DNA from 2 places in the Kitasatospora putterlickiae genome. Region 1 is predicted to be linked to the other one. Evidence: predicted binding sites of a transcription regulator. Region 1 holds the regulator's gene; the other holds the start of a gene.
The links. Region 1 encodes HrcA, which represses chaperone genes, less so after heat shock. Its sites were predicted from a motif close to TTNGCACTCNGNNNNNCNGAGTGCNAA; they were not measured.

Region 1 (12,926 bases):
GAAGGTGATCAGGTCGCCGTGCAGGTGCGGATGGCGCAGATAGGCGCCCACGGAGGTGCTCTCGGGTTCGCTCACACCCGTCACCCTAGGCACGGGGGCGCCCCGCGCGCCGGGACTTTGCCGACCACGGCCCCCTGCGGGGGACGCCGGCCCCGTCCTACGACCAGCGGCCGGTGCGGCCCAGCAGCAGCGCGCCGGCCGCCACCCCGGCGGTGGAGGTGCGCAGCACCGAGGGGCCGAGCCGGTAGGGCTTGGCGCCGTCCTCGGCGAAGGCGGCCAGTTCCTCCGGGGAGACCCCGCCCTCCGGGCCGACCACCAGCACCAGGTCCCCGGTGTCCGGCAGCGCGGCGCCGGCCAGCGGCTCGGCGCCCTCCTCGTGCAGCACGGCCGCGAAGGCGGCGCCGATCAGCACCGGGGCCAGCTGCCGGGTGGTCATCACGTCGCGGATCACGGGGAAGCGCAGCCGGCGGGACTGCTTGCCGGCCTCCCGCGCGGTGGCCCGCCACTTGGCGAGCGCCTTGCCGCCGCGCTCGCCCTTCCACTGGGTGATGCAGCGCGAGGCCGCCCAGGGGATCACCACGTCCACGCCGACCTCGGTCATGGTCTCCACGGCCAGCTCGCCCCGGTCGCCCTTGGGCAGCGCCTGGACGACGACGATCCGCGGCGCCGGCTCCGGCTCGCGGCGCACGGCCGCCACCGTCACCTCGATCCCGTCCTTGCCGCGCACCGCCGCGACGGTGCCGTCCACGCCGAGGCCCAGCCCGTCCGTCAGGGTGACCGCCTCGCCCGGCGTCAGCCGCTTCACGGCGGCCGCGTGCCGTCCCTCCGGCCCGTCCAGCAGCACCAGCGCGCCGGGCGCGGCGGCGGCGATCCGCTCGGTGTCGGTGACGAACACGGGCGCGGTCATGCGGGGAACCTCCGGGAGGGGAACGGGGACGGGGACGCGAAAGGGGTGCCGGGCAGGCCCCGGCACCCCCGCGCGGAACGGCTACCGGCCGTTGAAGGCGTCCTTCAGCCGGGAGAACAGCCCCTGCTGCCCGGGCGCGAACTGGCCGGAGGGCCGCTCCTCGCCGCGCAGCACCGCCAGGCGGCGCAGCAGGTCCTCCTGCTCGGCGTCGAGCTTGGTGGGCGTCTGCACCTCGACATGCACTATCAGGTCGCCCCGGCCGCCGCCGCGCAGGTGGGTGATGCCCCGGCCGTGCAGCGGGATGGACTGGCCGGACTGGGTGCCGGGCCGGATGTCGACCTCCTCCACCCCGTCCAGGGTCTGCAGCGGCACCTGGGTGCCGAGCGAGGCCGCCGTCATCGGGATGGTGACGGTGCAGTGCAGGTCGTCGCCGCGCCGCTGGAACACCGTGTGGGTGGTCTCGGCGATCTCGACGTACAGATCGCCGGCCGGGCCGCCGCCGGGGCCGACCTCGCCCTCGCCGGCCAGCTGGATCCGGGTGCCGTTGTCGACACCGGCCGGGATCTTGACGGTCAGGGTGCGGCGGGCGCGGACCCGGCCGTCGCCGGCGCACTCCGGGCACGGGGTCGGCACGACGGTGCCGAAGCCCTGGCACTGCGGGCAGGGGCGGGAGGTCATGACCTGGCCCAGGAAGGACCGGGTGACCTGGGAGACCTCGCCCTTGCCGCGGCACATGTCACAGGTCTGCGCGGAGGTGCCGGGCGCGGCGCCCTCCCCACTGCAGGTGGTACAGGTGACCGCCGTGTCGACCTGGAGCTCCTTGGTGGTGCCGAACGCGGCCTCCTCCAGGGTGATCTCCAGGCGGATCATGGCGTCCTGGCCGCGCCGGGTCCGCGAGCGCGGGCCGCGCTGGCCGGAGGCCGCGCCGAAGAAGGCGTCCATGATGTCGGAGAAGCCGAAGCCGGCCGCGCCCGCGCCGAAGCCGCCCGCCCCGCCGCCCCCGCCGTTCGGCGAGAGCGGGTCGCCGCCGAGGTCGTAGACCTGACGCTTCTGCGGGTCGGAGAGCACCTCGTAGGCGGCGTTGATCTCCTTGAACCGCTCCTGCGTCTTCGGGTCCGGGTTGACGTCCGGGTGCAGTTCGCGTGCCAGGCGCCGGAACGCCTTCTTGATCTCGTCCTGCCCCGCATCCCGTCGGACGCCGAGTACCGCGTAGTAGTCCGTGGCCACCAAATGCTCCGCTTGTTCCGCCTGTAAGAGTGCTTGCGACTGCGGTCACCATCAGATCCGATGGTGATCCGTTCCTACGACTCGGCCAGGATCTGGCCCACGTACCGTGCCACCGCTCGCACCGCCCCCATTGTGCCCGGATAGTCCATCCGGGTCGGACCGATCACACCCAGTTTGGCCACGCTTTCGTCGCCCGAACCGTAACCGACCGAGACGACCGACGTGGAATTCAGGCCCTCGTAGGCGTTCTCACGGCCGATCCGGACCGTCATCCCGGCGTCCGCGGTCTCACCCAGGAGGCGGAGCAGGACGACCTGCTCCTCCAGTGCCTCCAGCACCGGCTGGATGGTCAGCGGGAAGTCGTGGCCGAGGCGGGTCAGGTTGGCCGTGCCGGCCAGCATGATCCGCTCCTCGCTCTGTTCGGCGAGCGTCTCGAAGAGCGTCGCCAGCACCGTCGACACGGTCGGCCGGTCGGCCGCCTCGAACAGCGCGGGCAGCTCCTCCAGCAGCCCGGGGACCTCCGGCAGCCGCTGGCCGGCGGCCCGTGCGTTGAGGCGGGCCCGCAGGTCCGCCAGCAGGGTCTCGCCGACGGCGCCCGGGCAGTCCACCAGCCGCTGCTCGACCCGGCCGGTGTTGGTGATCAGCACCAGCATCACCTTCGCCGGGGCCAGCGCGACCAGCTCGACGTGCCGCACCGTGGAGCGGCTCAGCGAGGGGTACTGGACCACCGCGACCTGGCGGGTCAGCTGGGCCAGCAGGCGCACGGTGCGGGCGACCACGTCGTCGAGGTCCACCGCGCCGTCCAGGAAGTGCCGGATCGCCCGCCGCTCGGGCGCGCTCATCGGCTTGACCTCGGCCAGCTTGTCGACGAACAGCCGGTAGCCCTTGTCGGTGGGGATGCGCCCGGCGCTGGTGTGCGGCTGGTGGATGTAGCCCTCCTCCTCCAGCGCGGCCATGTCGTTGCGGACGGTGGCCGGGGAGACCCCGAGGTTGTGGCGGTCCACCAGGGCCTTGGAGCCGACCGGCTCCTCCGTCCCCACGTAGTCCTGGACGATCGCGCGAAGCACCGCGAGCTTGCGGTCGTCGAGCTGGCGGACCTCACCGGCCATGGGGCACGCACCTCCGTCTTCACGCGTTGTCCGTTGTGACACGCCGTTGTGGCATGTGTCCGCATTCGAGCTGTCCGGGCCGGCCCCGCAGGACCCCGGCCTTGGCACTCGGGTCTCCCGAGTGCCAGAACCGTACCTGCCAGTGTAAGGCCCGGGTCCGACGGCAGGAACGGCCCGGCCGGGGTGATCCTGCCCGCAGTTCGCGGCGCGCGGGTGATGCCGCGGGCCCGCCCGGGTGGGAGCATCGGAAGCGGACGGCGAACGGAGGAGCAGCGATGTCGACCCCGGGCCAGCACACCCGCTTCGCCCCCGACCGCGGCCTGACCGGCCGGATGGTGGGGACGATGTTCCTGATCGGACTGCTGTACGTCGGCTTCACCGGGCTGCTGATCGCCCTGCTGCGCGGCGCCTGGCCGATCATCGTCCTGATCTCCGGCGGCCTGTTCGTCGCCCAGTTCTGGTTCAGCGACAAGATCACCGAGCGGGCCATGGGCGCCCACCGGGTCACCCCCGAGCAGTACCCGCAACTGCACGGCGCCGTCGACCGGCTCTGCGCGCTCGCCGACATGCCCAAACCCCGGGTCGCCGTCGCCGACAACGACATGCCGAACGCCTTCGCCACCGGCCGCAACCCGCGGAACGCGGTGGTCTGCGTCACCACCGGGCTGCTGCGCCGGCTGGAGCCGGAGGAACTGGAGGGCGTGCTCGCGCACGAGCTGTCGCACGTCGCCCACCGGGACGTCGCCGTGATGACGGTGGCCGGCTTCCTCGGCGTGCTGGCCGGCGCGATGACCAGGATCGCCGTGTACGGCGGCTTCATGGGCGGCGGCCGCAACAGCAACGACTCCAACGCCGCGATCGTCGCGCTGGTCGTCCCGCTGGTGTCGATCGCGGTCTACGCGATCAGCTTCCTGCTGACCCGGCTGCTCTCCCGCTACCGGGAGCTGGCCGCCGACCGGGCCGCCGCCCAGCTCACCGGCCGGCCCAGCGCGCTCGCCTCGGCGCTCACCAAGGTGACCGGCCAGATCGCCGCCATCCCCACCAAGGACCTGCGCCAGGCGCAGGCCTACAACGCCTTCTACTTCGCCCCCGCGCTGAGCGCCCGGGAGGCCGCCGCCCAGCTGTTCTCCACCCACCCGACACTGGAGCAGCGGCTGGCCCAGCTCGCCACGATCTCCACCCGGCTCGGCCGGTGACCCGGACCCCTCGACCCTGCTTCCGGAAGGACGGACCGCCGTGGGCATCCTGGACGCGCTGTTCGGCCGCAGCAAGCCCGTCAAACCCGACCTCGACCAGCTGTTCGGGGTGCCGTCCGCCGCGCTGACCCTGGAGGCCGGGGCGGGCCTGCGGCCCACCGGGCTGGGCTCGGTCTGCTTCGCCTCGGTCGAGGGCGGCGCCTTCGACGAGGTCGAGCGGCAGGTCAGGGCGCTGCTCGACGCCGACACCGGACGCGGCGGCGTCCCCGTGGAGGCGTCCCGGGACGCCTACGGCTACTCCTGGCTGCTCGCCCGGCACGCCCCCGAGGAACTGCCCGAGCTGGTCAACGACCTGCACGCGGTCAACAGCGAGCTGGAGGCGAACGGCTTCGGGCCGCAGCTGCTCTGCTCTCTGATCGGCTTCCGGGACGCCGGGGGGCGCCGTCCGCTGGCCCTGGTCTACCTGTACAAGCGCGGCACCTTCTACCCGTTCGCGCCGCTGCCGGGCGGCGGGGAGAAACGCGACAGCCCGCTGGAGCTGGAGGTCAACGCGATGCTCGGCAACGACCTGCGGCTGGAGAAGGACCTCACCCGCTGGTTCCCGGTCTGGGGCGCGCCGGGCCTGTGAAAACCGGTGGCCGCGGCGGGCCGGGCCGCCTAGGGTCCGGCCGTGATCAACTGGACCGAGATCGAGACCGCCGCCCCCACCCCCGACCTGCTCGCCGCCGTGAGCGCCGCGATGCGCTCCCCCGACCCCGAGACCCGCGACACCCACGCCTACGAGCAGTTGTGCCGCTGGGTGCCGCTGCTCACCCCCGAACAGCGCCTGGCCCTCGGCGACGAGATGGCCGGGCGGCTGTCCGACCCCGAGATCCAGGCCCGCACCTTCGCCCCGCTGGTCCTCGCCGAACTCGTCGACGCCGGCGCCCACCGGCCCGCCTGGCTGGACGCCTTCGCCCACTGGTACCCCGCCGAGAGCGACCTGCGCGGCTGGGACCCCGGACTCGGGTGGCTGCACGCCGTCGCGCACGGCGCCGACCTGCTGGGCGCCCTCGGACGCAGCCCGCTGGTCGCCGACCCGGCGCCTCTGCTGGACCTTGCCTCGGCCCGGCTGCTCGCCCCCACCGACCACGTCCTGGACGCCATGGAGGACGACCGCCTCGGCCGCGCCATCGGCCAGGTCCTCACCCGCTCCGAGCTGACCGAGCGGCAGGCGCTGGCCTGGCTCGACCCGATCGCCGCCACCGGCCGCCGAAAGCCCGGCGTCGTCCCCGCGACCGTCTCCAACACCCTGCGCACCCTGCGGGTGGTGTACCTGCTCGCCGACCGCGGGGTGCGCCCGGTCCCGGGCGCCGAGCCGGTGGCGCTGCGCCACGCCGCCGCCCTGCGCGGGCGACTCGCCGAGGTCCTGGCGATCAACACCTCGTACTACCTCGGCTGACGCCTCGTAGACTGCGTGGAATGCGCAGCCGCCAGTACGGACCCGACCTGACCCCGCCGTGGAAGAAGCAGGCTCCCGCGCCGGAGGTGCCCGCCGAGCGGGACCTGGTGGTCGAGGAGGCGGCGAGCGGCTTCTGCGGGGCGGTGGTGCGCTGCGAGAAGACCGCCGAGGGCTTCACCGTCACCCTGGAGGACCGTTTCGGCAAGCACCGGGTCTTCCCGCTGGTCCCGCGCGGCTTCCTGCTGGAGGGCCGGACGGTCACCCTGGTCCGGCCCACCGGGCCGGCGCCGGCCCGCGCCCCGGGCCGCACCGCCTCCGGCTCGGTCGCCGTCCCCGGCGCCCGGGCCCGGGTGGCCCGGGAGTCGCGGATCTACGTCGAGGGCCGGCACGACGCCGAGCTGGTGGAGCGGGTCTGGGGCGACGACCTGCGGATCGAGGGCGTGGTCGTCGAGTACCTGGAGGGCGTCGACGACCTGCCCGCGATCGTCGCCGACTTCGCCCCCGGCCCGGGCCGCCGCCTCGGCGTCCTGGTCGACCACCTGCTCCCCGGCACCAAGGAGCACCGCATCGCCGCCCGGGTCACCGGCCCGCACGTGCTGGTCGTCGGCCACCCCTACATCGACGTCTGGCAGGCCGTGAAGCCCTCCTCGGTGGGCATCCCGGCCTGGCCCGCCGTCCCCCGCGGCGAGGACTTCAAGCTCGGCACCTGCCGCCGCCTCGGCTGGCCCGAGGACACCCCCGCCGCCTGGAAGCGCATCCTGTCGAAGGTCGACTCCTACAAGGACCTGGAGCCCGAGCTGCTGGGCCGCGTCGAGGAACTGATCGACTTCGTCACCCCGCCGGGTCAGGAGTAGGTCCGGAACTCCGAGGTGTCGAGAACGACACCCAGGAGGTCCAGCGGCACCGGCTCGCCGAACTTGGTGGTCCGCTCCGCCACGTAGTCCGGCAGCCCCGAGGCCCCCGCCGGGGTCGGCTCGGTCAGCAGCACGCAGAGGCCCTTGATCGGATCGACGATCAGATAGACGGGAACGGCGCCCTCCGCGTAGAGCTCCCGCTTGGTCCGGTAGTCGCGCAGCACGCTGGTCTTCGAAACGACCTCGACCACCAGGGTCACGGCTGGTGCGGGAACCAGGCGCCCGGGCCCCTTGACGGCTCCCCGCTCGATCACCACCAGATCCGGCTGCGGCTCGCTCGCGTCGGCGGGGAAGGCCACGTCCTGGGTCTGGAGCCGGTGCCACCGGATGCGCGGGACCTGGTCGACGATCGACTCGACGATGAGGTTGTGGGCCATGTCCGGCCCCGCCATCATCACGATTTCCCCCCTGATGAGCTCGGCCTTGCAGCCCTCCGGGACCTCCAGGTCCTCGAAGAATCTGGTCATCCGTTCATCGATGGCGGTCATCGCGCGCTCCCTCCGACGGCTGACACCACGTTAACGACACTCAGTCCACCAGGTCCCGCACCACCGCGTCGGCCAGCAGGCGGCCCTGGAGGGTGAGGGCGGCGCGGCCGTGGTCGTAGGGGGCGGCGGCGAGGAGGCCGTCGGCGAGGGCGCGGGCGGCGGCCTCGCGGCCGGCGGCGGTGAGCAGGTCCAGGGGGATGCCCTCGGCGAGACGCAGTTCCAGCAGGATCCGCTCGACCCGGCGGTCCTCGGCGGTGAGGCGTTCGCGACCCTGGGCGGGGGTGCGGTGCTCGGCGAGGGCGCGGGCGTAGGCGGCCGGGTGCTTGGCGTTCCACCAGCGGACGCCGCCGACGTGGCTGTGCGCGCCGGGGCCGGCGCCCCACCAGTCGCCGCCGGTCCAGTACAGCTCGTTGTGGCGGCAGCGGCCCTCCGGGGTGGTGGACCAGTTGGAGACCTCGTACCAGGAGTAGCCGGCGGCGCTCAGCGCCTCCTCGGCGATCAGGTAGCGGTCAGCGTGCACGTCGTCGTCGATCATCGGCAGTTCGCCGCGCCCGACCCGGGCGGCCAGCCGGGTGCCCTCCTCGACGATCAGCGAGTAGGCGGAGACGTGGTCGGGGCCGGCGCCGATCGCGGCGTCCAGGGAGGCGCGCCAGTCGTCGTCGGACTCGCCGGGGGTGCCGTAGATGAGGTCGAGGTTGACGTGTTCGAAGCCGGCCGCGCGGGCCTCGGCGACGCAGGCCTCGGGGCGGCCGGGGGTGTGGTGGCGGTCGAGCAGTTTCAGCACGTGCGGGCGGGCGGACTGCATGCCGAAGGAGATCCGGTTGTAACCGCCCTCGCGCAGCTCCGCCAGGTACGCCGGGTCCACGGACTCCGGATTGGCCTCGGTGGTGATCTCGGCACCGTCCGCGAGCCCGAACTCCTCGCGGATCGCGGCGAGCATCCGCACCAGGTCGCGGGCCGGCAGCAGGGTCGGGGTGCCGCCGCCCAGGAAGACGGTGCGCACCGGCGGCGCGTCCGCGCCGAGCACCCGGCGGGCGAGCCGGACCTCGGCGACCACGTTGTCCGCGTACGTCTCCTGGGAGGCGACGGTGCCCGAGGAGCGCAGCTCGGTGGCGGTGTAGGTGTTGAAGTCGCAGTAGCCGCAGCGGCTCGCGCAGTAGGGCACGTGCAGGTAGAAGCCGAACGGCCGCGAGCCCAGCCCGTCGAGGGCGTGCGCGGGCAGGGAACCGTCGGACGGCACCGGTTCGCCGTCGGGGAGTGCGGAGGGCATGACCCCATTGTCCCGTACGGCCGGGGTGATCTCCCCGGCCGCACGGGACGGGGCCGGTCAGGCCTCGTTGGCGCCCGTGTACATCGCGGTGACGGCCTCCGCGTAGGTCCGCTCCACCACCGGGCGCTTGATCTTCAGGCTCGGGGTGAGCTCCCCGTGCTCGATGTCCAGGTCGCGCGGCAGCAGGTGGAACCTCTTGATCGTCTGCCAGCGCTGGAGCCGTTCGTTGAGCCGGCGCACGAAGCCGTCGATCAGCTCACGGGTGCGCGGGTCGGCGACCACCTCGGCGTAGGACTTGCCGGCCAGACCGTTCTCGGCGGCCCAGGGCATGATCACCGCCTCGTCCAGGCCGATCAGCGCGGTGCAGTAGTTGCGGCCGTTGCCGATCACCAGGATGTTGCTGACGAACGGGCAGACCGCCTTGAACCTGCCCTCCACCTCGCTCGGCGCGACGTACTTGCCGCCGGAGGTCTTGAACAGGTCCTTCTTGCGGTCGGTGATCCGCAGGAAGCCGTCCGGGGACAGCTCGCCGATGTCCTCGGTGTGGAACCAGCCGTCCGCCTCCAGCACCTCGGCGGTCTTCTCCGGCAGGTTGTGGTAGCCGCGCATCACGCCCGGGCCGCGCAGCAGGATCTCGCCGTCCTCGGCGATCCGCACCTCGGTGCCGGGCAGCGGACGGCCCACCGTGCCCACCCGGATGTCCTCGGCCCGGTTGACGCTGGAGCCGGCGCTGGTCTCGGACAGCCCGTAGCCCTCCAGGATCGGCACCCCGGCGCCGACGAAGAAGTAGCCGATCTCCGGGGCCAGCGCGGCGCTGCCGGACACCGCCCCGCGCAGCCGCCCGCCGAAGGCCGCCCGGATCTTCGCGTACACCAGCCGGTCGGCGAGGGCGTGCTTCATCCGCAGCAGCGCCGGGGCGGTGCCCACGCCGGTCGCCACCCGGCTGTCCTGGACCGTGCGGGCGTACTCGCGGGCGGTGCGCGCCGCCCACAGGAAGATCTTGTACTTGGCGCCGCCCTCGGCCCTGGCCCGGCCGGCGATGCCGTTGTAGACCTTCTCGAAGATCCGCGGCGCCGAGGCCATGATGGTCGGCCGGATCACCGGCAGGTTGTGGATGATCCGCTCCACCCGGCCGTCCAGCGCCATCACGTGGCCGGTCGCGATCTGCCCCGAGATCAGCGTCTTGCCGAACACGTGCGACAGCGGCAGCCACATGAACTGCACGTCGTCGGCGGCCAGCAGCCCGCTCGCCTCCTGGGCCCGCCCCTCGTAGGCCCAGCAGTCGTGCACCAGGCGCACGCCCTTGGGGCGGCCGGTGGTGCCGGAGGTGTAGATGAGGGTGGCCAGCCGCTCCTTGTCGAGCGCGGCGATCGTCCTCTCCACCGCGTCCGGGTGCGCCGCCAGGTGCTCGGCGCCCAGCCGCTCCAGCTCGGCGAGGGTGATCACCCGCAGCCGCCCGGCCGGCGGCGGCCCGTCCGGCTCGTCGAACAGGATCACCGTCTCCAGCCCGGGCAGCCGGTCCAGCTCGGCGACCACCTTGTCCAGCTGGGCGGTGTTCTCGGCGAACAGGGCCCGGGAGCCGGAGTCGGAGAGGATGAACGCCGTCTCGTCGGCGTTGGTGCTCGGGTAGACGGCCGTGGTGGCCGCGCCCGCGCACATGTTGCCGAGGTCGGCGAGGATCCACTCCAGCCGGGTGGAGGAGGCCAGCGCCACCCGGTCCTCGGCCTCGATGCCCAGCGACAGCAGGCCGGCCGCCACCGCGTACACCCGGACCGCGGTCTGCGCCCAGGTCAGCGAACGCCACTGCTCGGCGCCGGGCGTGCTGTCCGCCGCCTGCTCGTCCACCGGGACGGGGTGGCGGTAGGCCTCGGCGCCGGGGGTCAGCGCGACCCGTTCCTGGAACAGGTGGGCGACGGAGGCGGGGCGCCCGGCCACGATGTCGGTACGGCCGGAGTCGATCAGGGACTGCGCGGAACTCAACGAGGACCTCCGGGAGCGGGTGGCCGTCTGGAAGATGTGACGTCCGTGGGGGCGGCCGCCGGCCCCCGGGCAGCCGGGACCGGTACCGGCGAGTAACAAGAGGGCTGCCAGCAGCCTAGGGGGAAACCGGTCATTCCGTAAGAGGGCGGGCCGGGTCGGCACTCTCCCGAACCACCGGTGCACGGCACCACCTCGCCACCCGGAACGTTCGGCAAAGGGCTGGACAAAGATCCGGCTCGCTTGCCCGGAATCTCCTGTACCGGCCTCCCGAACCATGAGAATTGGGATGCCAACTCCGCCGCCGACGACAAGAGTGAGCCAGTGCTGATCAGACTGCTCAGGGCGTACCTGCGCCCCTACACCCGACCGATCACCCTGCTGGTGCTCCTCCAGCTGGTGTCCACCCTCGGGCTGCTCTACCTGCCCACGCTCAACGCCGACATCATCGACAGCGGAGTGATCAAGGGGGACACCGGCTACATCCTGCGCGTGGGCGCCGTGATGATCGGCGTCACCCTCCTGCAGACCCTCTGCTCGATCGTCGCCGTCTACTACGGCGCGCGCACCGCCATGGCCGTCGGCCGCGACATCCGGGCCGCCGTCTTCGACCGCGTCCAGGGCTTCTCCGCCCGCGAGATCGGCCAGTTCGGCGCCCCCTCCCTGATCACCCGCACCACCAACGACGTCCAGCAGGTCCAGATGCTGGTCCTGATGTCGTTCACCCTGATGGTCGCCGCACCGATCATGTGCGTCGGCGGCATCATCATGGCCCTCAACCAGGACGTGCCGCTCTCCGCGCTGCTGCTCGCCGTCGTCCCCGTCCTCGGCGTCCTCGTCGTCGCCCTCGTCCACCGGCTGCGCCCGCGCTTCCGCGGCATGCAGGAGAAGATCGACACCGTGAACCGGGTGCTGCGCGAGCAGATCACCGGCATCCGGGTCATCCGCGCCTTCGTCAAGGACGACCACGAGCAGAACCGGTTCGCCGGCGCCAACGAGGACCTCACCGACGTCTCGCTGCAGGTCGGCAAGCTGATGGCCTACCTGTTCCCGAGCGTCATGCTCGTCATCAACGTCTCCAGCGTCGCCGTCCTGTGGTTCGGCGCCCACCGGATCAACAGCGGCGAGATGGAGATCGGCGCCCTCACCGCCTTCCTCTCCTACCTGCTGCAGATCCTCATGAGCGTCATGATGGCCACCTTCATGTTCATGATGGTGCCGCGCGCCGAGGTCTGCGCCGAACGCGTCCAGGAAGTGCTCGACACCCACTCCAGCGTCGTGCCGCCCGCCGCCCCCGTCACCGAGGTGCTGCGCCGCGGCCGACTCGAACTGCGCGACGTCGACTTCCGCTACCCCGGCGCCGAGGCGTCCGTGCTGCGCGGCATCGGCATCACCGCCGGCCCCGGCGAGACCACCGCCGTCATCGGCTCCACCGGCAGCGGCAAGTCCACCCTGCTCGGCCTCGTCCCCCGGCTCTTCGACGCCACCTCCGGCCAGGTCCTGCTCGGCGGCGTCGACGTCCGCGAACTCGACCCCACGACCCTCGCCGACAGCGTCGGACTCGTCCCGCAGAAGCCCTACCTGTTCTCCGGCACCGTCGCCAGCAACCTGCGCTACGGCCGGCCCGACGCCACCGACGAGGAACTCTGGCACGCCCTGGAGATCGCCCAGGCCAAGGACTTCGTCGAACAGCTCCCCGAAGGCCTGGACGCGCCCATCTCCCAGGGCGGCGGCAACGTCTCCGGCGGCCAGCGCCAGCGCCTGGCCATCGCCCGCACCCTGGTGCGCCGGCCCGACGTCTACCTCTTCGACGACTCCTTCTCGGCGCTCGACTACGCCACCGACGCCAAGCTGCGCAAGGCGCTCGCCCGCGAGACCTCCGACGCCACCGTGGTGATCGTCGCCCAGCGCGTCTCCACCATCCGCGACGCCGACCGGATCATCGTCCTGGACGAGGGCGCCGTCGTCGGCAGCGGCACCCACGGCGAGCTCATGGCCGGCAATCCGACGTACCGGGAGATCGTGCTCTCCCAGCTCACCGAGCAGGAGGCGGCGTGACCAGCCCCGACAAGCCCGCGCCCGGCCTCGGCAAGGCACCCGGCGGACGCCCGGGCGGACCCGGTGGACCCGGCGGACGCCCGCCCCAGACGGCCGGCGACTCCCAGGCCGCCGCCGCCCGCCGCGGCCCCGCCGGCCCCGGCCGCTTCATGGGCGGCCAGGGCGCCGAGAAGTCCATGGACTTCAAGAACTCCGGCAAACGGCTGCTCAAGCTCCTGCGCCCCGAACGCGCCCTGATCGCCGGCGTCCTCGCCCTCGGCACCCTCAGCATCGGCGCCGCCGTCGTCGGCCCCAAGATCCTCGGCCACGCCACCGACCTGATCTTCGCCGGCGTCATCA
Region 2 (10,434 bases), on a different contig from region 1:
CGTAGACCTGCTGCAGGCGGCGGGTCGCGGCGGACTCGTCGGTGATCGAGGCGATCTCGTCGAGCAGCGGCTGCGGGTCCTCGTAGCGGGTCCAGAGGCCTTCCAGGTTCAGCACGCCCAGGCCGCCGAGGCGGCCGATGGTGATGGCCTGCCGCGGTGAGACCACGCTGTCCATGGGCGCGGCCAGGAACGGCAGCTCGAAGCGGTAGGCGTCGATCTGCCAGGCGATCGAGACCTCCTTCGGGTCACGCGTACGGCGGCTGGGGACGACGGCGATGTCGTCGAAGGAGTACGCCCGACGGCCGCGCTTGCCTCGCCCGATCTCGATCTCAGTCACTTCGAGCCCTTCTGGTGGTGTTGCTCATGCCCGCCGGGTCACCCCGGCCGCCCCCCAGTATCCCGCACCCGCCCGCCGTCGCACGGCGCCGCCCGCCCCCGGCCCCCCGCCGGCGCCGCCCCGACAGCCCGCAGGGCCCGCCACCCCTCGGTGGCGGGCCCTGCGGCGGGGATCCGGGATCAGCCGCGGGCGCTGTAGTTCGGCGCCTCGACGGTCATCTGGATGTCGTGCGGGTGGCTCTCCTTGAGGCCCGCCGAGGTGATCCGGACGAACCGGCCCTTGCTCTCCATCTCGGCGACGGTGGCCGCGCCGACGTAGCCCATGGTCTGGCGCAGGCCGCCGACCAGCTGGTGCAGCACCGCGGAGAGCGGGCCGCGGTAGGGCACCTGGCCCTCGATGCCCTCGGGGACGAGCTTGTCGTCCGAGGCGACCTCGGCCTGGAAGTAGCGGTCCTTGGAGTAGGAGCGGCCCTGGCCGCGGGACTGCATGGCGCCCAGCGAGCCCATGCCGCGGTAGGACTTGAACTGCTTGCCGTTGATGAACATCAGCTCGCCCGGGGACTCCTCGCAGCCGGCCAGCAGCGAGCCGAGCATCACGGTGTCGGCGCCGGCGGCGAGCGCCTTGCCGATGTCGCCGGAGTACTGCAGGCCGCCGTCGCCGATGACCGGCACGCCGGCCGCCTGGCAGGCCACGGCGGCCTCGTAGATCGCGGTGACCTGCGGGACGCCGATGCCGGCGACCACGCGGGTGGTGCAGATGGAGCCCGGGCCGACACCGACCTTGACGCCGTCCACGCCGGCGTCGATCAGCGCCTGGGCGCCGTCGCGGGTGGCGACGTTGCCGCCGACCACGTCGACCGCGACGGCCGACTTGATCTTCTCGATCCAGGCCAGCGCGTTGTGGCTGTGGCCGTGCGAGGTGTCGACGACCAGGAAGTCCACGCCCGCCTCGACCAGGGCCTGGGCGCGGTCGAAGGCCTCGGCGCTGGCGCCGACGGCGGCACCGACCAGCAGCCGGCCCTCGGCGTCCTTGGCGGCGTTCGGGTACTGCTCGGCCTTGACGAAGTCCTTGACCGTGATGAGGCCCTTGATCCGGCCGTCGTCGTCGACCAGAGGCAGCTTCTCGATCTTGTGACGGCGGAGCAGCGCCATGGCGTCGACACCGGAGATGCCGACCTTGCCGGTGATCAGCGGCATCGGGGTCATGATCTCGCGGACCTGGCGGGTGCGGTCCGTCTCGAAGGCCATGTCGCGGTTGGTGACGATGCCGAGCAGCTTGCCGCTCTCGTCGGCGATCGGCACGCCGGAGATCCGGAACTTGGCGCAGAGCGCGTCGGCCTCGGCGAGGATGGTCTCCGGGCCGACCGTGATCGGGTCGGTGACCATGCCGGACTCGGAGCGCTTCACCAGGTCGACCTGGTTGGCCTGGTCCTCGACCGACAGGTTGCGGTGCAGGACGCCGACGCCGCCCTGACGGGCCATCGCGATCGCCATCCGGGACTCGGTGACCTTGTCCATCGCCGCGGAGAGCAGCGGGATGTTGACGCGCACGTTGCGCGAGACCCGCGAGGAGGTGTCGACCTCGTTCGGCAGCACCTCGGACGCCCCCGGCAGCAGCAGGACGTCGTCGTACGTGAGTCCGAGCATCGCGAACTTCTCGGGTACGCCTGCGGCGTTGTAAGACATTTCGGGGGTACCTTCCGTGGCCGGCTCGATCAGCTCGCGCCCTGAGGGTGGGGGCGCTGTCATCAGCTCACTCGCTCGGACCGCCGAAAGCCCGGTGGCCGTTGGAGGATCCTCCAGGGGAAAACCCGTGCACACCGTCGAAACTTTGGCGACCCGCCCAGGCGCCGATACCCCATGGTACTGGCACCGCGAACGCGCTCTCGTGTGCCCTTGACAACAACGCCCGGCCGTGGGCCATTCCGCCGCTAGGACGACTCCTCGGCGAGCGCCCGCAGCCGGCTCAGCGCGCGGTGCTGGGCGACCCGCACGGCCCCCGGCGACATCCCGAGCACCTCGCCGGTCTCCTCCGCCGAGAGCCCGGCGGCCACCCGCAGCAGCACCAGCTCGCGCTGCCGGGCCGGCAGGTTGGAGAGCAGTTCCTTCGCCCAGGCCGCGTCGCTGCTGAGCAGCGCCCGCTCCTCCGGGCCGAGCGCGTCGTCCGGGACCTCCGGCAGGTCGTCCTGCGGGACCACCGTCGAGCCGGGCCCGCGCATCGCGGCCCGCTGCAGATCGGCGATCTTGTGCGCGGCGATCCCGTAGACGAAGGCCTCGAAGGGGCGCCCCTGGTCCTTGTACCGGGGCAGCGCGCAGAGCACCGCGACGCAGACCTCCTGCGCGATGTCGTCCACGTGGTGCCGGGCGCCGCCGGGCAGCCGGACCAGCCGGCCCCGGCAGTACCGCAGGGCCAGCGGGTGGACGTGGGCGAGCAGCGCGTCGATCGCCGGCCCCTCGCCCCGGACGGCGGCCGCGACCAGTGCGGCGAGCGCGCCGGGCCCGTCGGCCGGGTCCGCGTACGCCGGGCCGGGCCCGGGCGCGGAGGGCTCGGCCTCCACCGGGTCCGCCTCACCGGGAGACCCGGTCACGTCGTCACGCATCGGTCCATGGTGCCTGGTCGCGCGGGAAAACGCGGCACCGCGTCCGGAGTTGTGCACCGGAACGTTATGCGGTGCCGCCCCGGTCCGCACCACCGGCCACTCCTGCACCGTCCCGCCTCCCACCCCACCGCCAGGGGTGGTCCCGTCCGCGGCGCCGTCCGCCGAGTCTCCTGCGGCTGCGTGGTTCGCCGCAGTTCCTGTCCGCTGGTCCCCGAGGTGCTCCACTCCTCCATGGTGCAACCTCGGGACCGTAACGTCACACGCCCCCGCGCGAACAATCGTGCGGAGCGTGCCGGAACCGGCGGCGCCGGCTTCGGTCAGCGGACCAGGCCCCAGCGGAAGCCCAGCGCCACCGCGTGCGCGCGGTCCGAGGCGCCGAGCTTCTTGAACAGGCGTCGGGCATGGGTCTTGACGGTGTCCTCGGAGAGGAACAGCTCGCGGCCGATCTCGGCGTTGCTGCGGCCGTGGCTCATGCCTTCGAGCACCTGGATCTCACGCGCCGTCAAGGTCGGCGCCGCGCCCATGTCGGGGCTGCGCAGCCGGCGGGGGGCGAGCCGCCAGGTCGGGTCGGCGAGCGCCTGGGTGACGGTGGCCCGCAGTTCGGCGCGCGAGGCGTCCTTGTGCAGGTACCCCCGGGCGCCCGCGGCGACCGCGAGGGCGACGCCGTCGAGGTCCTCGGCGACGGTGAGCATGATGATCCGGGCGCCCGGGTCGGCGGACAGCAGCCGCCGGACCGTCTCCACCCCGCCGAGGCCGGGCATCCGGACGTCCATCAGGACGAGATCGGAGCGGTCGGCCACCCAGCGGCGGAGGACCTCCTCCCCGTTCGTCGCGGTGGTGACCCGGTCGACACCGGGTACGGTCGCGACCGCGCGGCGAAGCGCCTCGCGGGCGAGCGGGGAATCGTCGCAAACGAGAACGGAAGTCATGACCGTCGTCCTCCGCAGCTGATCCGCGTCACGTTGAGCCTCCTGGCTGGTACGAACCTCTCCGACACGGCCGATCGGCGTCAGACTCCGTGCTGATCGCCTGAGATTCCCCGCGATCGTTCCCGACGTCCGGCGTCCGCTAACCGCCTCCGCACTTCCAACGACCATCACTCGAATGAGTTACGGCCTTCGGGGCCATCTCCACCACTGTACGTGGCCGACCCGTTACCGATCAGCCGCATCGCGGTGCACACGCCGCACTTTTGCGCAGCTCGCGCGCGGTCGGCGTACGACCCGCACACCCGCGCGGGTCCGCGTGCGCCCGTCGGCCACCCGATTGCCACATCCGCGCCCGGCGGTCGCCGACCCGTCGGTCATGCCCACTTTGCCCGGTTTTCGAGCTTTTGTATGGTCATTGACTGTTGTGCCACTCTGTGGGTGACTTGTCCATGGAGTTGCCGTAAGTCATATTTCCAGGTGTCCACACCGCGCCGGACGCCCCGCCGTGCCGCCGCCGACGCAACCCGCCGGCGCGGCCCGCGGTCGACGACCTCTGAAGGGAATGAGCCATGGCAGATTTCTCCCGACTCCCCGGCCCCAACGCGGACCTCTGGGACTGGCAGCTCTCCGCGGCCTGCCGCGGCGTGGACAGCTCGCTCTTCTTCCACCCCGAGGGCGAGCGCGGCGCGGCCCGCAGCTCGCGCGAGGCGAGCGCCAAGGAGGTCTGCATGCGCTGCCCGGTGCGCACCGAGTGCGCCGCGCACGCGCTGGCCGTCCGCGAGCCGTACGGCGTCTGGGGAGGCCTGACCGAGGACGAGCGCGAGGAGATGATGGGCCGTTCGCGCAACCGCCTGGTGGAGGTGCCGCTCGCCGCGCCGAGCGCGGCCCAGCCGTAGGACCCCGATTTCGCCCTACCGGGAAGAAACGTTTCTTCTCGGGGAGCGGCGTGCCCGGCCGCCGCAAGCCCGGCGCGCCGACGGGTCAGCGCCCGCCGGCCGCCCCCGCCAGCCGCTCCAGCATCAGCGCCACCGCCGGCACCTCGGCGAGGTCCGGCAGGGTCAGCGCGACCACCTGCCGCACCGCCGGCGCCCCCGAGGCGGCGTGCACCGCCACCGGCGCCACCCCGTCGGGACGCACCGACTCCAGCGCCAGCCCGGGCAGCACCGCCACTCCGAGCCCAGCGGCGACCAGTCCCACCACCGCCGGGTAGTCGTCGGTCGCGAAGTCGATCCGCGGCTCGAAGCCGGCGCCCGCGCACAGCTCCACCAGGTGCCCCCGGCACTGCGGGCAGCCGGCGATCCACTGCTCCCCCGCCAGCTCGGCCAGCTCCACCGGCCCGCCGCGCCCGGCCAGCCGGTGCCCCGAGGGCAGCAGCCCCACCAGCGGGTCGTCCAGCAGCGGGGTGACCACCAGATCGGACCAGTCGACCCCCGCGCTCAGCTGCTGGGCCTCCAGATTGGCCTCGGCGCGCGCCTCCCGGGGCGTGCCGTGCGCGGGCGCCGGCGCCGGTGCGGAGGCGGATCCGGGGGCCTGCGGGTAGCGGAAGGCGAGCGCCACCTCGCACTCGCCGCCACGCAGCATCGCCAGCGACTCCGGCGGTTCCGCCTCGACCAGCGACACGCGCACACCCGGATGGCTGTCCCGCAGCCGGGCGACCGCCGGCGGCACCAGGGTCGAGCTGGCGGTCGGGAAGGACACCAGCCGCACCCGCCCGGCCCGCAGCCCGGCGATCGCCGCGATCTCCTCCTCGGCGGCGGAGAGCCCGGCGAGGATCCCGGTGGCATGCTTGAGCAGGACCCGACCGGCCTCGCTCAGCTGCATCCCGCGGCCCGAGCGGACCACCAGCGGGGTGTCCACGGACTTCTCCAGCGCCTTCATCTGCTGGCTGATGGCGGGCTGGGTGCAGCCCAGCTCGCGGGCGGCCGCGGAGAAGGAGCCGGTGCGGGCGACGGCACGCAGGACGCGCAGGTGGCGGGCCTCGATCATGAGACCAAGATATAAGGGATTCTTTGCAACACGCAAAATTCAACTGATAGTTGAATCCTGGAACACGCCGCAGGCCCGGCCCGCCTCCCCTCGCGGGGCGCGGACCGGGCCTGCGTTCAGTCGTTACGGCCTCAGTGCGAGTGGCCGTGACCGCCGTGCGAGTGACCGTTGTCGGCCTCCTCCTCCTTCTTCTCCACCACGAGGGTCTCGGTGGTGAGCAGCAGGGAGGCGATCGAGGCGGCGTTCTCCAGGGCGGAGCGGGTGACCTTGACCGGGTCGATGACGCCGGCCTTGACCAGGTCGCCGTACTCGCCGGTGGCGGCGTTGTAGCCCTGGCCCGCCTCCAGCTCGGCGACCTTGGAGGTGATGACGTAGCCCTCCAGGCCGGCGTTCTGGGCGATCCAGCGCAGCGGCTCGTGCAGCGCCTTGCGGACGACCGCGACACCGGTGGCCTCGTCGCCGGACAGGCCCAGGCCGTCGTCCAGCACCTTGGCGGCGTGGACCAGGGAGGCGCCACCACCGGCGACGATGCCCTCCTCGACCGCGGCACGGGTCGCCGAGATGGCGTCCTCCAGGCGGTGCTTGCGCTCCTTGAGCTCCACCTCGGTGGCGGCACCGACGCGGATGACGCAGACGCCGCCGGCCAGCTTGGCCAGGCGCTCCTGCAGCTTCTCGCGGTCCCAGTCCGAGTCGGTGTTGGCGATCTCGCCCTTGATCTGGGCGACGCGGCCGGCCACGGCCTCGGACTCGCCGGCACCGTCGACGACGATCGTGTCGTCCTTGGTGACGGTCACGCGGCGGGCCGAGCCCAGCACGTCCAGACCGGCCTGGTCGAGCTTGAGGCCGACCTCCTCGGAGATCACGGTGCCGCCGGTCAGCACGGCCAGGTCGCCGAGGATCGCCTTGCGGCGGTCGCCGAAGCCCGGGGCCTTGACGGCCACCGCGTTGAAGGTGCCGCGGATCTTGTTCACCACGAGGGTGGACAGCGCCTCGCCGTCGACGTCCTCGGCGATGATCAGCAGCGGGCGGGACGAGCCGCCCTGCAGGATCTTCTCCAGCAGCGGCAGCAGCTCCTGGATGGAGGAGATCTTGCCCTGGTTGATCAGGATGTACGGGTCCTCAAGGACCGCCTCCTGACGCTCGGCGTCGGTGACGAAGTACGGCGACAGGTAGCCCTTGTCGAACTGCATGCCCTCGGTGAAGTCCAGCTCCACGCCGAAGGTGTTCGACTCCTCGACGGTGATGACACCGTCCTTGCCGACCTTGTCGATCGCCTCGGCGATCAGCTCGCCGACCTGGGCGTCCTGGGCGGACAGCGTGGCGACGGCGGCGACGTCGTCCTTGCCCTCGATCTCGCGGGCGATCGACAGCAGGTGCTCGGAGACGGCGGCGACGGCCTTGTCGATGCCCTTCTTCAGGGCGGCCGGGCCGGCACCGGCGGCGACGTTGCGCAGACCCTCGTTGACCAGGGCCTGGGCCAGCACGGTGGCGGTGGTGGTGCCGTCGCCCGCGACGTCGTTGGTCTTGGTGGCGACCTCCTTGACGAGCTGCGCGCCAAGGTTCTCGTACGGGTCGTCGAGCTCGACCTCACGGGCGATGGTGACACCGTCGTTGGTGATGGTCGGGGCGCCGAACTTCTTGTCGATGACGACGTTGCGGCCCTTGGGGCCGATGGTCACCTTGACGGTGTCGGCCAGCTTGTTGACACCGCGCTCCAGCGAGCGGCGGGCGTCCTCGTCGAACTGCAGGATCTTCGCCATGTTCCCTATTCCTTCGGGGGTGCGGCCGACGCGGCGGCCGCTCGACTACGTGAACCAACAGCCACGCCCCGGCCCCCTGTCACTAGGGACACGGATCCGGGGCGTGGCTGGACGCCTTACTTCTCGATGATGGCGAGAACGTCGCGGGCGGAGAGCACCAGGTACTCCTCGCCCTGGTACTTCACCTCGGTGCCGCCGTACTTCGAGTACAGGACGATGTCACCCACGGCGACGTCGAGCGGCAGACGCTGGCCGTCCTCGAAGCGGCCCGGGCCGACGGCCAGGACGACGCCCTCCTGGGGCTTCTCCTTGGCGGTGTCCGGGATAACCAGGCCGGAGGCCGTGGTGGTCTCGGCGTCGAGCGGCTGGACCACGATGCGGTCCTCGAGCGGCTTGATGGCAACCTTGCTGCTGGTGGTCACGTCCGAGCTCCCCTTCGGAGATTACGGGGTTTTCTAACGGGTAGGGGCGAACTCGCGCGTCTGCCGTCGCGGGGGTCAGACACACGCTGTCGCGTTAGCACTCCCCCGGTGGGGAGTGCTAGGACGACCATAGGCCGCGGTTAGCACTCAGTCAACCAGAGTGCCAACGACGCGCGGATCGGCCGCGCGGGACGGACCCCGGCCGCCCCCGGTGATCGCACCCGTGTACGGCTCCCACCCGCCACCGCGAGACTGTTCGCATGACCTCGCCCCCCGCGCGCCCCGGCCCGTCCCGGCGCGCCGACCTGCTGCTCGCGCTCGCCGCCCTCCCGCTGATGGGCGGCGTCACCGCCGTGCTGCTCTTCGGCGCCCTCGCCCTGGCGACGGGCACGGCGGTGAGCGGCTCCGGCGGACTCCTCCCGGTGCTCCTCGCGGTCGGCTTCGGCCTCGGCCTCGCGCTCACGCCGGCCGTCCTGCTCGCCCGGAGCACCTGGCGGACCGGCTGGCGGCTGGTGCCGGCCGCCGCCGCGCTCTCCCCGTTCACCGCGCCCTGGTGGTTCCTGCTGACGAACTGACCGCCCCCGACCGGCGAGAATGACCCCGTGGAGAACGACGACCTGCGGCCCCTGCTGACCGACCGGGGCCAGGCCCTGCTCGCCGAACTGCGCGACTTCGCGCCCGGGGAGGAGCTGGCGCTGGCCACCCGGCTGCGCAAGGAGCACCCCGCCGGCCTGGTGTCGGCCGCCCTCGGGCAGGCGCGGCTGCGGCAGCGGGCCCGGGCCAAGTTCGGCGCCGACGCCGACCTGATGTACTTCACGCCCAACGGCGTCGAGCAGTCCACCCGGCGCGAGGTCGCCGAGTGGCGGGCGCGGCGCTTCGCGGACCTCGGGGTGAAACGGCTGGCCGACCTCTGCTGCGGGATCGGCGGCGACGTGCTGGCACTGGCCCGGGCCGGCGTCGAGGTGCTCGCCGTCGACAAGGACCCGGCCGCCTGCGCCGCCACCGCCGCCAACGCGGCCGCCCTCGGCCTGGCCGACCTGGTCGAGGTGCGCTGCGCGGACGTCGCCGACGTCGACGTCACCGGCTTCGACGCGGTCTTCACCGACCCGGCCCGGCGCACCTCGCGCGGCCGGGTCTTCGACCCCGAGGCGTACGCGCCGCCGCTGTCCTGGGCGATCGAGGCCGGCCGGCGCACCCCGGTCGGCGCGCTCAAGGTGGCCCCCGGCATCCCGCACGAGGCGGTGCCGGAGGACGCCGAGGCCGAGTGGGTCTCCGACCACGGGGACGTCAAGGAGGCGGTGCTCTGGTTCGGCACCCGGGCCGGGCACCCGCACCGCGCCACCCTGCTGCCGCAGCGGGCCAGCCTCACCGGCGGCGATCTGCCCGACCCGCCGGCCGGCCCGGTCGGCCGGTACCTGTACGAGCCGGACGGCGCGGTGATCCGCGCCCACCTGGTCGCCGAGGTCGCCGGGCGGGTGAACGGGCGGCTGATCGACCCGAAGATCGCCTACGTCACCTCGGACGAGCTGGTCGACACCCCCTACGCGCACGGCTTCGAGCTGACCGACGTGCTGCCGTTCCACATCAAGAGGCTCAAGGCGCTGCTGCGCGAGCGGGGCGTCGGCACCGTGGTGATCAAGAAGCGCGGGATGGCGATCACCCCGGAGGAGCTGCGCCGCCAGCTGAAGCCCACCGGCCCGAACGCCGTCACGGTGATCCTCAGCCGCACCGACCACGGCCCGCTGATGATGCTCGGCCACCCGGTGACCGGCCCGGCCGCGGCCGTTCAGGCGGCCGGCGTCTCGATGTAGTCCTCCAGCCGGGCCACCGCGAAGCCCTGCTCCTGGATCCTGGCCAGCAGCTCGCCGAACATCTGGGTCATCGTCTCGCCCTTGAGGTCCTTGGGCCCCCGGAAGTGGGCGAGCACGATGTCGCCGGGCCGCAGCCGCTTGTCCGCCGCCTGGTACTGCATGTCGTGGATCTGCATCGACTCGCGCCAGAGCACGATCGCCTTCGGCCCGCACTGCTGGACGGCGGAGTTGAGCGCCGGCGTGTTGGCGCCGTCGCCGTACGGCGGGCGGAACAGCAGCGGCGCGGTGCCGTACTCCCGGGTGAGCGCGGCCTGGGCGTCGCAGACCTCGGACCGCTGCCTCTCCGGCGCCACCCTGCTCAGCTGGGCGTGGTCCGTCGTGTGGTTGTGGACGTGGTTGCCGAGCGCCTGCAGCCGCTTGAAGTAGCCGTAGTCGTCCTTGACGATGTCGCGGGTCAGGAACATCGAGACCGGCACCTTGAGGTCGGTCAGCATCTCGACGAACCGCGGGTCCTTCTCGGCGCCGTCGTCGATGGTGAGGAAGACGACCTTGTCGGTGGTCTTCACCTCGCTGAACACCGGGACCGGCCC

Region 2: a site for HrcA is predicted at 8,174-8,200, ahead of groES (co-chaperone GroES). Genes of this name have one in related genera too.

The regions. Positions count from the first base shown of each region.
Region 1 is NZ_BAAAKJ010000215.1:9,825-22,750, reverse strand. It holds gene ABD308_RS21235 (16S rRNA (uracil(1498)-N(3))-methyltransferase) at 158-907, opposite strand; gene dnaJ (molecular chaperone DnaJ) at 989-2,134, opposite strand; gene hrcA (heat-inducible transcriptional repressor HrcA) at 2,209-3,243, opposite strand; gene htpX (zinc metalloprotease HtpX) at 3,519-4,439, shown strand; gene pspAB (PspA-associated protein PspAB) at 4,480-5,067, shown strand; gene ABD308_RS21210 (DUF2785 domain-containing protein) at 5,110-5,880, shown strand; gene ABD308_RS21205 (DUF3097 domain-containing protein) at 5,901-6,734, shown strand; gene ABD308_RS21200 (Uma2 family endonuclease) at 6,725-7,282, opposite strand; gene hemW (radical SAM family heme chaperone HemW) at 7,323-8,552, opposite strand; gene ABD308_RS21190 (AMP-dependent synthetase/ligase) at 8,610-10,532, opposite strand; gene ABD308_RS21185 (ABC transporter ATP-binding protein) at 10,854-12,587, shown strand; gene ABD308_RS21180 (ABC transporter ATP-binding protein) at 12,737-12,926, shown strand, end outside.
Region 2 is NZ_BAAAKJ010000129.1:169-10,602, reverse strand. It holds gene ABD308_RS13570 (GuaB3 family IMP dehydrogenase-related protein) at 1-337, opposite strand, end outside; gene guaB (IMP dehydrogenase) at 517-2,022, opposite strand; gene shbA (RNA polymerase sigma factor ShbA) at 2,268-2,936, opposite strand; gene ABD308_RS13555 (response regulator transcription factor) at 3,254-3,865, opposite strand; gene ABD308_RS13550 (WhiB family transcriptional regulator) at 4,435-4,761, shown strand; gene ABD308_RS13545 (LysR family transcriptional regulator) at 4,847-5,851, opposite strand; gene groL (chaperonin GroEL) at 5,983-7,611, opposite strand; gene groES (co-chaperone GroES) at 7,728-8,033, opposite strand; gene ABD308_RS13530 (hypothetical protein) at 8,294-8,608, shown strand; gene ABD308_RS13525 (THUMP-like domain-containing protein) at 8,636-9,844, shown strand; partial or broken gene ABD308_RS13520 (polysaccharide deacetylase family protein) at 9,820-10,434, opposite strand, start outside.